Regions from separate parts of the Streptomyces sp. NPDC088810 genome, predicted to be linked through region 1. Evidence: riboswitches for the same ligand, from Rfam matches in the RefSeq annotation. Region 1 holds a riboswitch; the other holds the start of a gene.

Region 1 (4,395 bases):
AAGAGGGTGTCGCCGGTGAAGACGGTGCCGAGGCCGGGGTCGTACAGGCAGACGGCGCCCGGGGCGTGCCCGGGGGTGTGCAGGACGGTGAGGTCGGCGCCGGCGGCCTCGATGACCTGGCCGTCGAGGAGATGCCGGTCGGGGTCGCGGTGCGGATGGGTCTGCTTCCACAGCGGCAGGTCGTCGGGGTGCAGCCAGATGGTGGCGCCGGTGAGGTCGGCGAGGGCCGGGGCGGCGTTGACGTGGTCGTTGTGGGCGTGCGTGCACACGATGGCGGTCAGGCGCCGGTCGTCGACCGCGCGAGCGATGGCCTCGGCGTCGTGGGCGGCGTCGATGACGATCACCTCCCGCTCGTCGCCGACGATCCACACGTTGTTCTCCACGTCCCAGGTGCCGCCGTCGAGACTGAACTGCCCGGCGGTGACAAGGCGTTCGATGCGTACGGTCATCACAGCACCACCACCGAACGCAGCACGTCACCGTGGTGCATCCGCTCGAACGCCTGCTCCACCTGGTCCAGTTGGACATTCTCGGTGACGAACGCGTCGAGCGGCAGGCGGCCTTGCAGGTGGAGATCGATCAGCATGGGGAAGTCCCGGGTGGGCAGGCAGTCGCCGTACCAGCTGGACTTCAGGGCGCCGCCGCGGCCGAAGACGTCCAGCAGGGGCAGTTCGAGCTTCATCTCGGGGGTGGGGACCCCGACGAGGACGACGGTGCCGGCGAGATCGCGGGCGTAGAAGGCCTGCTGGTAGGTCTCCGGGCGGCCCACGGCCTCGATGACGACGTCGGCGCCGAAGCCGCCGGTCAGCTCGCGGATCGCCTCGACCGGGTCGGTCTCCTTGGAGTTGACGGTGTGCGTGGCGCCCAGCGTGCGGGCCTTCTCCAGCTTCCGGTCGTCGATGTCCACCGCGATGATCTTCGCCGCACCGGCCAGGTTCGACCCGGCGATGGCCGCGCCGCCGACACCGCCGCAGCCGATGACGGCGACCGCGTCACCCCGGCCGACGTTCCCGGTGTTGATCGCGGCGCCGATGCCGGCCATCACCCCGCAGCCGAGGAGACCCGCGACCGCCGGGGAGACGGACGGGTCGACCTTGGTGCACTGGCCGGCCGCGACGAGCGTCTTCTCCGCGAACGCACCGATCCCGAGGGCCGGGGACAGCTCCTGGCCGGTGGCGGCGAGGGTCATCTTCTGGCGCGCGTTGTGGGTGTTGAAGCAGTACCAGGGCCGGCCGCGCAGACAGGCCCGGCACTGGCCGCACACCGCACGCCAGTTGAGGATGACGAAGTCACCCGGGGCGATGTCGGTGACGCCGTCGCCGACCGACTCCACCACGCCGGCGGCCTCGTGGCCGAGCAGGAACGGGAAGTCGTCCGAGATACCGCCCTGTTTGTAGTGCAGATCGGTGTGACAGACCCCGCAGGCCTGGATGCGTACGACGGCTTCGCCGGGCCCCGGGTCCGGCACCACGATCGTCTCGACCCGTACGGGCTCGTTCTTGCCCGGTGCGATCACGCCGCGTACTTCCTGCGCCATGGTCTGGTCCCTTCCGTCGAATGCCTTCGCCGCCGACCCTACGCGCGACCGAGGGGTAGCGGGGCGGTCCACGAGGCTGATCGTGGATCTTTGCGCCACCGGTGGCGGACAGCGCCGAGGGCCGTCCCGGCCGGGACGGCCCTCGGCGCGGCAGGCTCGGTCAGTGGATGCCCTGGACCAGTCCGAGCAGGGGCGCCGCGGGGGCGACGACCTGCTCCAGCTGGTTGAGCTGGTTCAGCTCGCGGAGGTGTTTCAGCTCCTGCACCTGCTCGCTGACCCGCGGGACGCGGTCCTTGTGCGGTGCCGGGATGTCACTGGTGGCGAGCGAGTCCAGCGTGCTCAGCGCGCCGAGCCGGCCGACGAGCGGTGCGCCGGTGCCCGCCGCGCTCGCCTGCGGTGCGGCGAGACCGGCGATCCCGGCGGCCAGACCTGCGGCGGCGGCGATACGTCGTGGGGAGATCATGCCCCTGCAACGGCCGCGGCCCCCGCCCGGACACGGGCGGCGGGCCGCGCTCACCCGTGAGGCGGAGGCGGCGGCCGGGCTTGCCGTGGCAGCCGGGGCGGAGGACGCTCGGAGATGGGGCCCGTGCGGTCCGCTCCTGGCCGGGCCGCGCTCGCCTGAAGGAGGTCACCATGGGTACCGCGACGGGGTCCGCTTTCGACACCGAGACACTGCGCCGGGCCATCGAGGGCAACACCGGCAACAACCTGCTGTCGCTCTACGCGGACGACGCGGAGATCCGCATCGTCGACCGCAACAACCAGCCCAGTCATCCCACGGTCCTGCACGGCCGGAGCCAGATCGCCGAGTTGCTGGACGACATCTACAGCCGCGACATGACGCACAAGCTGGACCGGTGCGTCATGCAGGGCGACCAGGCCGCGTACAGCGAGTCATGCGAGTACGCGGACGGCACCCGGGTCCTCGCCGAGTCGATGGTCACCCTGCGGGACGGCAAGATCGCCGATCAGCTCATCGTCCAGGCCTGGGACGAGTAGACCCGGCGGGTACGGCAGGCCGCCGGAAGGAGGGTCGCGCCGGTCCGGGCCGCAGCACGGCCGGCCCGGACCCCGGCGGGCGCGGTCCCGGTCGGGGGTCCTACGGTCGTACGCGCTCCGGTTACGCTGTACGCGGGCCGTGACTGGCGCTGAGGTGGAGTACCACCGGGGAGCGGTCCGTGGTGGTTGCCGCGCGCCTGGGCGAGGAGAGTCGATCCAGCTCAGGAGTGTGCAGCATGACCCAGGCCCGGCTGATGGACGGCACCGCGCTCGCCCGCCGCATCGTCGAGGACACCGCGCGGAAGGCCGCCGGTCTCACCGAGCGCACCGGTACCGCGCCGTGTCTCGCGACCGTGCTCGTCGGCGAGGACCCGGCGTCGGTGACGTACGTCCGCATGAAGCAGAACCGCTGCCGCAAGGCCGGCATCGAGTCCCGGCACGTGGAGCTGCCCGCGAGCACCACGACCGAGGAACTCGTCGGCACGCTGCGGGAGTTGTCGGCCGACCCGGGGGTGCACGGGATTCTGCTCCAGCACCCGGTGGGCGACCACATCGACGAGCGGGCCGCGTTCGAGGCGATCGCGCCGGAGAAGGACGTGGACGGCGTCACCTTCGCCTCGTTCGCCACCATGAGCTTCGGGCTGCCGGGCTTCGTCTCCTGCACGCCGGGCGGCATCGTGCGGCTGCTGGACGAGTACGGCGTCGACCCGGCCGGGAAGCGGGCCGTGGTGGTGGGCCGCAGCGCGATCCTCGGCAAGCCCGTGGGGATGCTGCTGCTCGCCCGGGACGCGACCGTCACGTACTGCCACTCGCGCACCCGGGACCTGTCGGCGGCGGTCCGCGAGGCCGACATCGTCGTGGCCGCGGTGGGCCGGCCGCGGCTGATCCGCGGGCAGGACATCAAGCCGGGCGCGGTCGTCGTCGACGCGGGCTACAACCCGGGGAACGTCGGTGACGTCGACTTCGACTCGGCCGTGGAGCGGGCCGCGCTGATCACCCCGGTGCCGGGCGGTGTCGGTCCGATGACGATCGCCACGCTGCTGGAGCAGACCGTGACGGCCGCCGCCCGGCAGCTCGGAGTGTGACGGGCGGGCGGCGCGGTCAGCGCATCCAGGCGCTGTACTCCATGACGTCCCCGGCCTTCACGCCGTAGGCGGGGGCGTCGCGGGTGAAGGTGGTTTCCAGGCCGAGGACGGCACCGGTGCGTGCGTCGAGGATCAGCATCCGCCGGCCGCCTCCGCCCTCGCCCCCGTACACGTAGGCCTGCCCGGGACGGCCGAGGCGGTCCGTCACCTGTCCCAGGGGCCGCAGCCCCTTCGCGTCCGCGAGGACCCGGACCAGGGCCGCGGACTCGCGTGCGCCGAGGGTCCAGTGGTCGAGCAACTCGTCGACCGCGTCGAGGAGTCCGGGGGTGCTCAGGGAGTCGGTGCGGACGGTTTCGGCGAGGTAGGCGCGCAGGGCGGCCGGGGTGTGCGGCGGGGGTGCCTCCGGTGGGGCGTCGCTCCAGCTCGGCGGGTACGTGGTCCGGCTCAGGACATGGCCGTCGGCCACCGGGCCGGGGTCGCCGCCGGTGTCGGTGAGGACCGGGCGGCCGGGATGGCGCGGGTCGGTCGCCACGACCAGCTCGGTGTGGCTGTCGTCCGCCCGCCAGCGCACGACCCGCTCCTCGGGCAGGGTGACGGGCGGTTTCCCGTCCGTCATGCCGAGGCTCCACGTCTGCACGTGCGTGCCCTTCCGCAGCCGCGGTGCGCCTTCTGCCGCGGCGGCATCGGCCAGTTCGGCCAGCTGTGTGAGCGGTACGGGCGTGGAGTGCGCGCGGACGGCCAGCGGCCGGGGCGCGGCGAGCGCGGGCTGGGTGC
Region 2 (4,395 bases), on a different contig from region 1:
CTGATCCGGACGGGACTCCCCAGCCCCCGAGCAGCCTCTCCACCGTGGCCCGCGCATGCCGCGCCGGGGCCGGATCGCCGGTGATGCCCGCGGTGACGACGGCTCCCTCGGCGAGCAGGAAGACCGGCTCGGCCAGCGGTGTGCCGGTGGCGTGCACCCAGGCGGCGAGCTGGTCGTGGAAGGCCTGTTTGTGGGCGCGGACCTCGGCCAGGACGGGCTCGGAGGAGGAGCCGAGTTCGCCGTGGGCGTTGATCCAGGCGCAGCCGCGGAAGCCGGGCTCGGCGAACCAGCCGGCGAGCCAGTCGAAGACCGCGAGCACCCGGGCGCGGGGGTCCGGGACGCTCTCCACGTGGGCGGCCAGGCTCGCGCGCCAGCGCCGGTCGCGGCGCCGGAGCATGGCGACCACGAGGTCCTCCTTGGTCGCGAAGAGCCGGTAGATCCGCTTCAGCGGCAGGCCGGACGCCTCGCGGACCCGGTCCATCCCCACCGCCTGGATGCCGTGGGCGTAGAAGAGCGCCTCCGCCGCGTCCAGGAGCGCCTCGCGGTCCAGGCGGGTCTGTTCCTCGGTGATCGGGGCGGGCATCCGGGCTCCTTGACGTCGAGAACGGCCGTTCTCTACTTTAGGCGCAACGAGTGGAGAACGCTCGTTCTCGACCGGAGGAGGCCGCCGTGCCCGAAGACCGCCCGCCGTACCCGCCCTTCACCCTGGAGACCGCCCGCCGGAAGGTGCAGGCCGCCGAGGACGCCTGGAACACCCGCGACCCCCACCGGGTCGCCCTCGCCTACACCCCGGACTCCGTCTGGCGGAACCGGGACCGGTTCCTCGCCGGCCGGGACGAGATCGTCGCCTTCCTGACCGAGAAGTGGCAGCGCGAACGGGACTACGCCCTGCGCAAGAGCCTGTGGAGCTTCCACGGCAACCGCATCGCCGTCCGCTTCCAGTACGAGTGCCGTGACGCCGACGGCCAGTGGTGGCGCTCCTACGGCAACGAACTGTGGGAGTTCGACGAGCGCGGCCTGATGCGCCGCCGCGAGGCCGGCATCCACGACGTGCCCATCGACGAGGCCGAACGGCGCATCCTCGGGCCCCGGCCGGCCGACGAGCACGGCACCGGCATCCCGCTGCACTGACACCCGCTAGGCACCCGCCAGCACCGCCCGCAGCTGCTCCAGCCCCCAGTCCAGGTCCTCCTCGCCGATCACCAGCGGCGGCGCGATCCGGACGGTCGACCCGTGGGTGTCCTTGACCAGGACCCCACGGGCCAGCAGCCGCTCCGAGATCTGCCGCCCGGTGCCGAGCGCCGGCGAGACGTCCACCCCGGCCCACAGCCCGCGCCCGCGCACCGCCGTCACCCGGCCCGTGCCCCGCAGCTCGCCCAGCACCCGGTGCAGCCGCTCGCCCAGCCGGGCCGCCCGCTCCTGGTACTCCCCGGTCCGCAGCATCGCGATCACCTCCAGCGCCACCGCGCAGGCCAGCGGATTCCCGCCGAACGTCGACCCGTGCTCACCCGGCCGGAACACCCCGAGCACCGCCGCGCTCGACACCACCGCCGACACCGGCAGGATCCCGCCGCCCAGCGCCTTGCCCAGCACGTACACGTCCGGTACGACCCCCTCGTGCTCGCACGCGAAGGTCCGCCCGGTCCGGCCCAGACCCGATTGGATCTCGTCGGCGACGAACAGCACGTTCCGCTCGCGCGTCAGCTCCCGCACCCCCGCCAGATAACCGGCCGGCGGCACGATCACCCCGGACTCGCCCTGGATCGGCTCCAGCAGCACGGCCACGGTGTTCTCGGTGAGCGCCGCCCGCATCGCGGTCAGATCGCCGTACGGCACGATCTCGAACCCCGGCGTGTACGGCCCGTAGTCCGCCCGCGCCTCCGGATCCGTGGAGAAGCTGATCACCGTCGTCGTACGGCCGTGGAAGTTGCCGCCCGCCACGACGACCTTCGCCATCTCCGCGGGCACCCCCTTCACCCGGTACCCCCACTTCCGGGCCGTCTTGATCGCGCTCTCCACCGCCTCCGTGCCCGTGTTCATGGGCAGCACCATCTCCATCCCGCACAGCCGGGCCAGCTCGGTGCAGAACGCCGCGAACCGGTCGTGGTAGAAGGCACGGGAGGTCAGCGTCACCCGGTCCAGCTGCCGCCGGGCAGCCTCGGCCAGCCGCCGGTTGCCGTGCCCGAAGTTCAGCGCCGAGTAACCGGCCAGCAGATCCAGGTACCGCCGCCCCGCCACATCCGTCAGCCACGCCCCCTCACCGGTGGCGATCACCACGGGCAGCGGGCGGTAGGTGGGCGCGCAGTGTGCGTCGGCGGCGGCGATCAGGTCTTCTGCAGCGGTCACGGCCTCTCCCGAGTACGTCCGGAAAACGACGGCGACCCCCTTCATATCCTCGCTCGCATGGTGGACGCGGGACCTGCGCCGCGCGGCGCGCCCGGTAGTCTGACGAACGGGCCGTGACTGGCGCGCTGGGATGGGACGGACCATCAGGGAGCGGCCCGAGCGGGAAGAGTGCCGTGCGCCTGGGCCGAACGTGAACGCTGTACGCACACCGTCCGGAGGTCCCTGATGCCCGAGAATTCCGCCTCCCTCTCCACCGAGACCACGGCCTTCCGCGCCGCCCTCGACGTCATCCGCGCAGTCGAGCCGCGCGTCGCCGACGCCATCGGCCAGGAGGTCACCGACCAGCGCGGGATGCTCAAGCTGATCGCGTCCGAGAACTACGCCTCCCCGGCGACCCTGCTCGCCATGGGGAACTGGTTCAGCGACAAGTACGCCGAAGGGACCATCGGCCGCCGCTTCTACGCCGGCTGCCGCAACGTCGACACCGTCGAGGCCCTCGCCGCCGAGCACGCCCGCGAACTCTTCGGCGCCCGCCACGCCTACGTCCAGCCGCACTCCGGCATCGACGCCAACCTCGTCGCCTTCTGGGCCGTCCTCGCCGACCGCGTCGAGGTGCCGTTCCTGGAGAAGGCCGGCGTCCGTCAGATCAACGACCTCAGCGACGCCGACTGGGCCGAGCTGCGCCAGGCCTTCGGCAACCAGCGCATGCTCGGCATGTCCCTGGACGCCGGCGGCCACCTCACCCACGGCTTCCGCCCGAACATCTCCGGCAAGATGTTCGACCAGCGCTCCTACGGCACCGACCCGGCCACCGGCCTCGTCGACTACGACGCCCTGCGCGCCCAGGCCCGCGAGTTCAAGCCGCTGATCATCGTCGCCGGTTACTCCGCGTACCCCCGTCTGGTGAACTTCCGGATCATGCGCGAGATCGCCGACGAGGTCGGTGCCACCCTCATGGTCGACATGGCGCACTTCGCCGGCCTGGTCGCGGGCAAGGTCCTCACCGGCGACTTCGACCCGGTCCCGCACGCCCAGATCGTCACCACGACCACCCACAAGTCCCTGCGCGGCCCGCGCGGCGGCATGGTCCTGTGCGACGACTCCCTCAAGGACCAGGTCGACCGCGGCTGCCCGATGGTCCTCGGCGGTCCGCTCCCGCACGTCATGGCCGCCAAGGCCGTCGCCCTGGCCGAGGCCCGGCAGCCCGCCTTCCAGGACTACGCCCAGCGCATCGTCGACAACTCCCGCGCCCTCGCCGAGGGCCTGATCCGCCGTGGCGCGACCCTGGTCACCGGCGGCACGGACAACCACCTCAGCCTGATCGACGTCGCCACCTCCTACGGCCTCACCGGCCGCCAGGCCGAGGCGGCCCTGCTGGAGTCGGGCATCGTCACCAACCGCAACGCCATCCCGGCCGACCCGAACGGCGCCTGGTACACCTCCGGCATCCGTGTCGGCACCCCCGCGCTCACCACCCGCGGCCTCGGCACGGCGGAGATGGACGAGGTGGCCGCCCTGATCGACCGCGTCCTCACCACCACCGAGCCGGGCACCACCAAGTCGGGCGCCCCGTCCAAGGCGGCCCACGTCCTGGACGAGAAGGTCGCCGAGGAGATCTCCCGGCGAGCGACGGACCTGGTGGCGGGCTTCCCGCTGTACCCGCAGGTCGACCTGGGCTGAAGCGCTCCCGGAGGGGCGCGGGGAACTGCGCGGCCAACCCCACGGTCCGCGGTTCCCCACGCACCGAACCCCCCGGGCTCTCTGAGAGAATAGAGAGCATGGCGAATGACCGACCCCGCGTGCTCTCCGGCATCCAGCCCACCGCCGGCTCGTTCCACCTCGGCAACTACCTCGGCGCCGTCCGCCAGTGGGTGGCCCTGCAGGAGTCCCACGACGCCTTCTACATGGTCGTCGACCTGCACGCGATCACGGTCCCGCAGGACCCGAAGGAGCTGCGGGCCAACACCCGGCTCGCCGCCGCGCAGCTGCTGGCCGCCGGCCTGGACCCGGACCGCTGCACCCTCTTCGTGCAGAGCCACGTCCCCGAGC

What was found. A riboswitch is a leader RNA that binds a small molecule or an ion and turns the genes downstream of it on or off. The one in region 1 is predicted to bind ZMP and ZTP.
Region 2: it holds a riboswitch for ZMP and ZTP, as region 1 does, so the genes downstream of both, ACIP4Y_RS16030 (glycine hydroxymethyltransferase) here and ACIP4Y_RS21155 (bifunctional 5,10-methylenetetrahydrofolate dehydrogenase/5,10-methenyltetrahydrofolate cyclohydrolase) in region 1, are expected to answer to the same signal.

Annotation. Positions count from the first base shown of each region.
Region 1 covers NZ_JBIVJQ010000006.1:197,681-202,075, reverse strand. Annotated here, with positions in the region: gene ACIP4Y_RS21175 (MBL fold metallo-hydrolase) at 1-449, opposite strand, end outside; gene ACIP4Y_RS21170 (S-(hydroxymethyl)mycothiol dehydrogenase) at 449-1,537, opposite strand; gene ACIP4Y_RS21165 (hypothetical protein) at 1,698-2,000, opposite strand; gene ACIP4Y_RS21160 (nuclear transport factor 2 family protein) at 2,171-2,536, shown strand; ZMP/ZTP riboswitch at 2,666-2,746, shown strand; gene ACIP4Y_RS21155 (bifunctional 5,10-methylenetetrahydrofolate dehydrogenase/5,10-methenyltetrahydrofolate cyclohydrolase) at 2,773-3,621, shown strand; gene ACIP4Y_RS21150 (CU044_5270 family protein) at 3,638-4,395, opposite strand, start outside.
Region 2 covers NZ_JBIVJQ010000004.1:311,893-316,287, reverse strand. Annotated here, with positions in the region: gene ACIP4Y_RS16045 (TetR/AcrR family transcriptional regulator) at 1-583, opposite strand, end outside; gene ACIP4Y_RS16040 (nuclear transport factor 2 family protein) at 670-1,131, shown strand; gene rocD (ornithine--oxo-acid transaminase) at 1,138-2,391, opposite strand; ZMP/ZTP riboswitch at 2,450-2,538, shown strand; gene ACIP4Y_RS16030 (glycine hydroxymethyltransferase) at 2,572-4,026, shown strand; gene trpS (tryptophan--tRNA ligase) at 4,125-4,395, shown strand, end outside.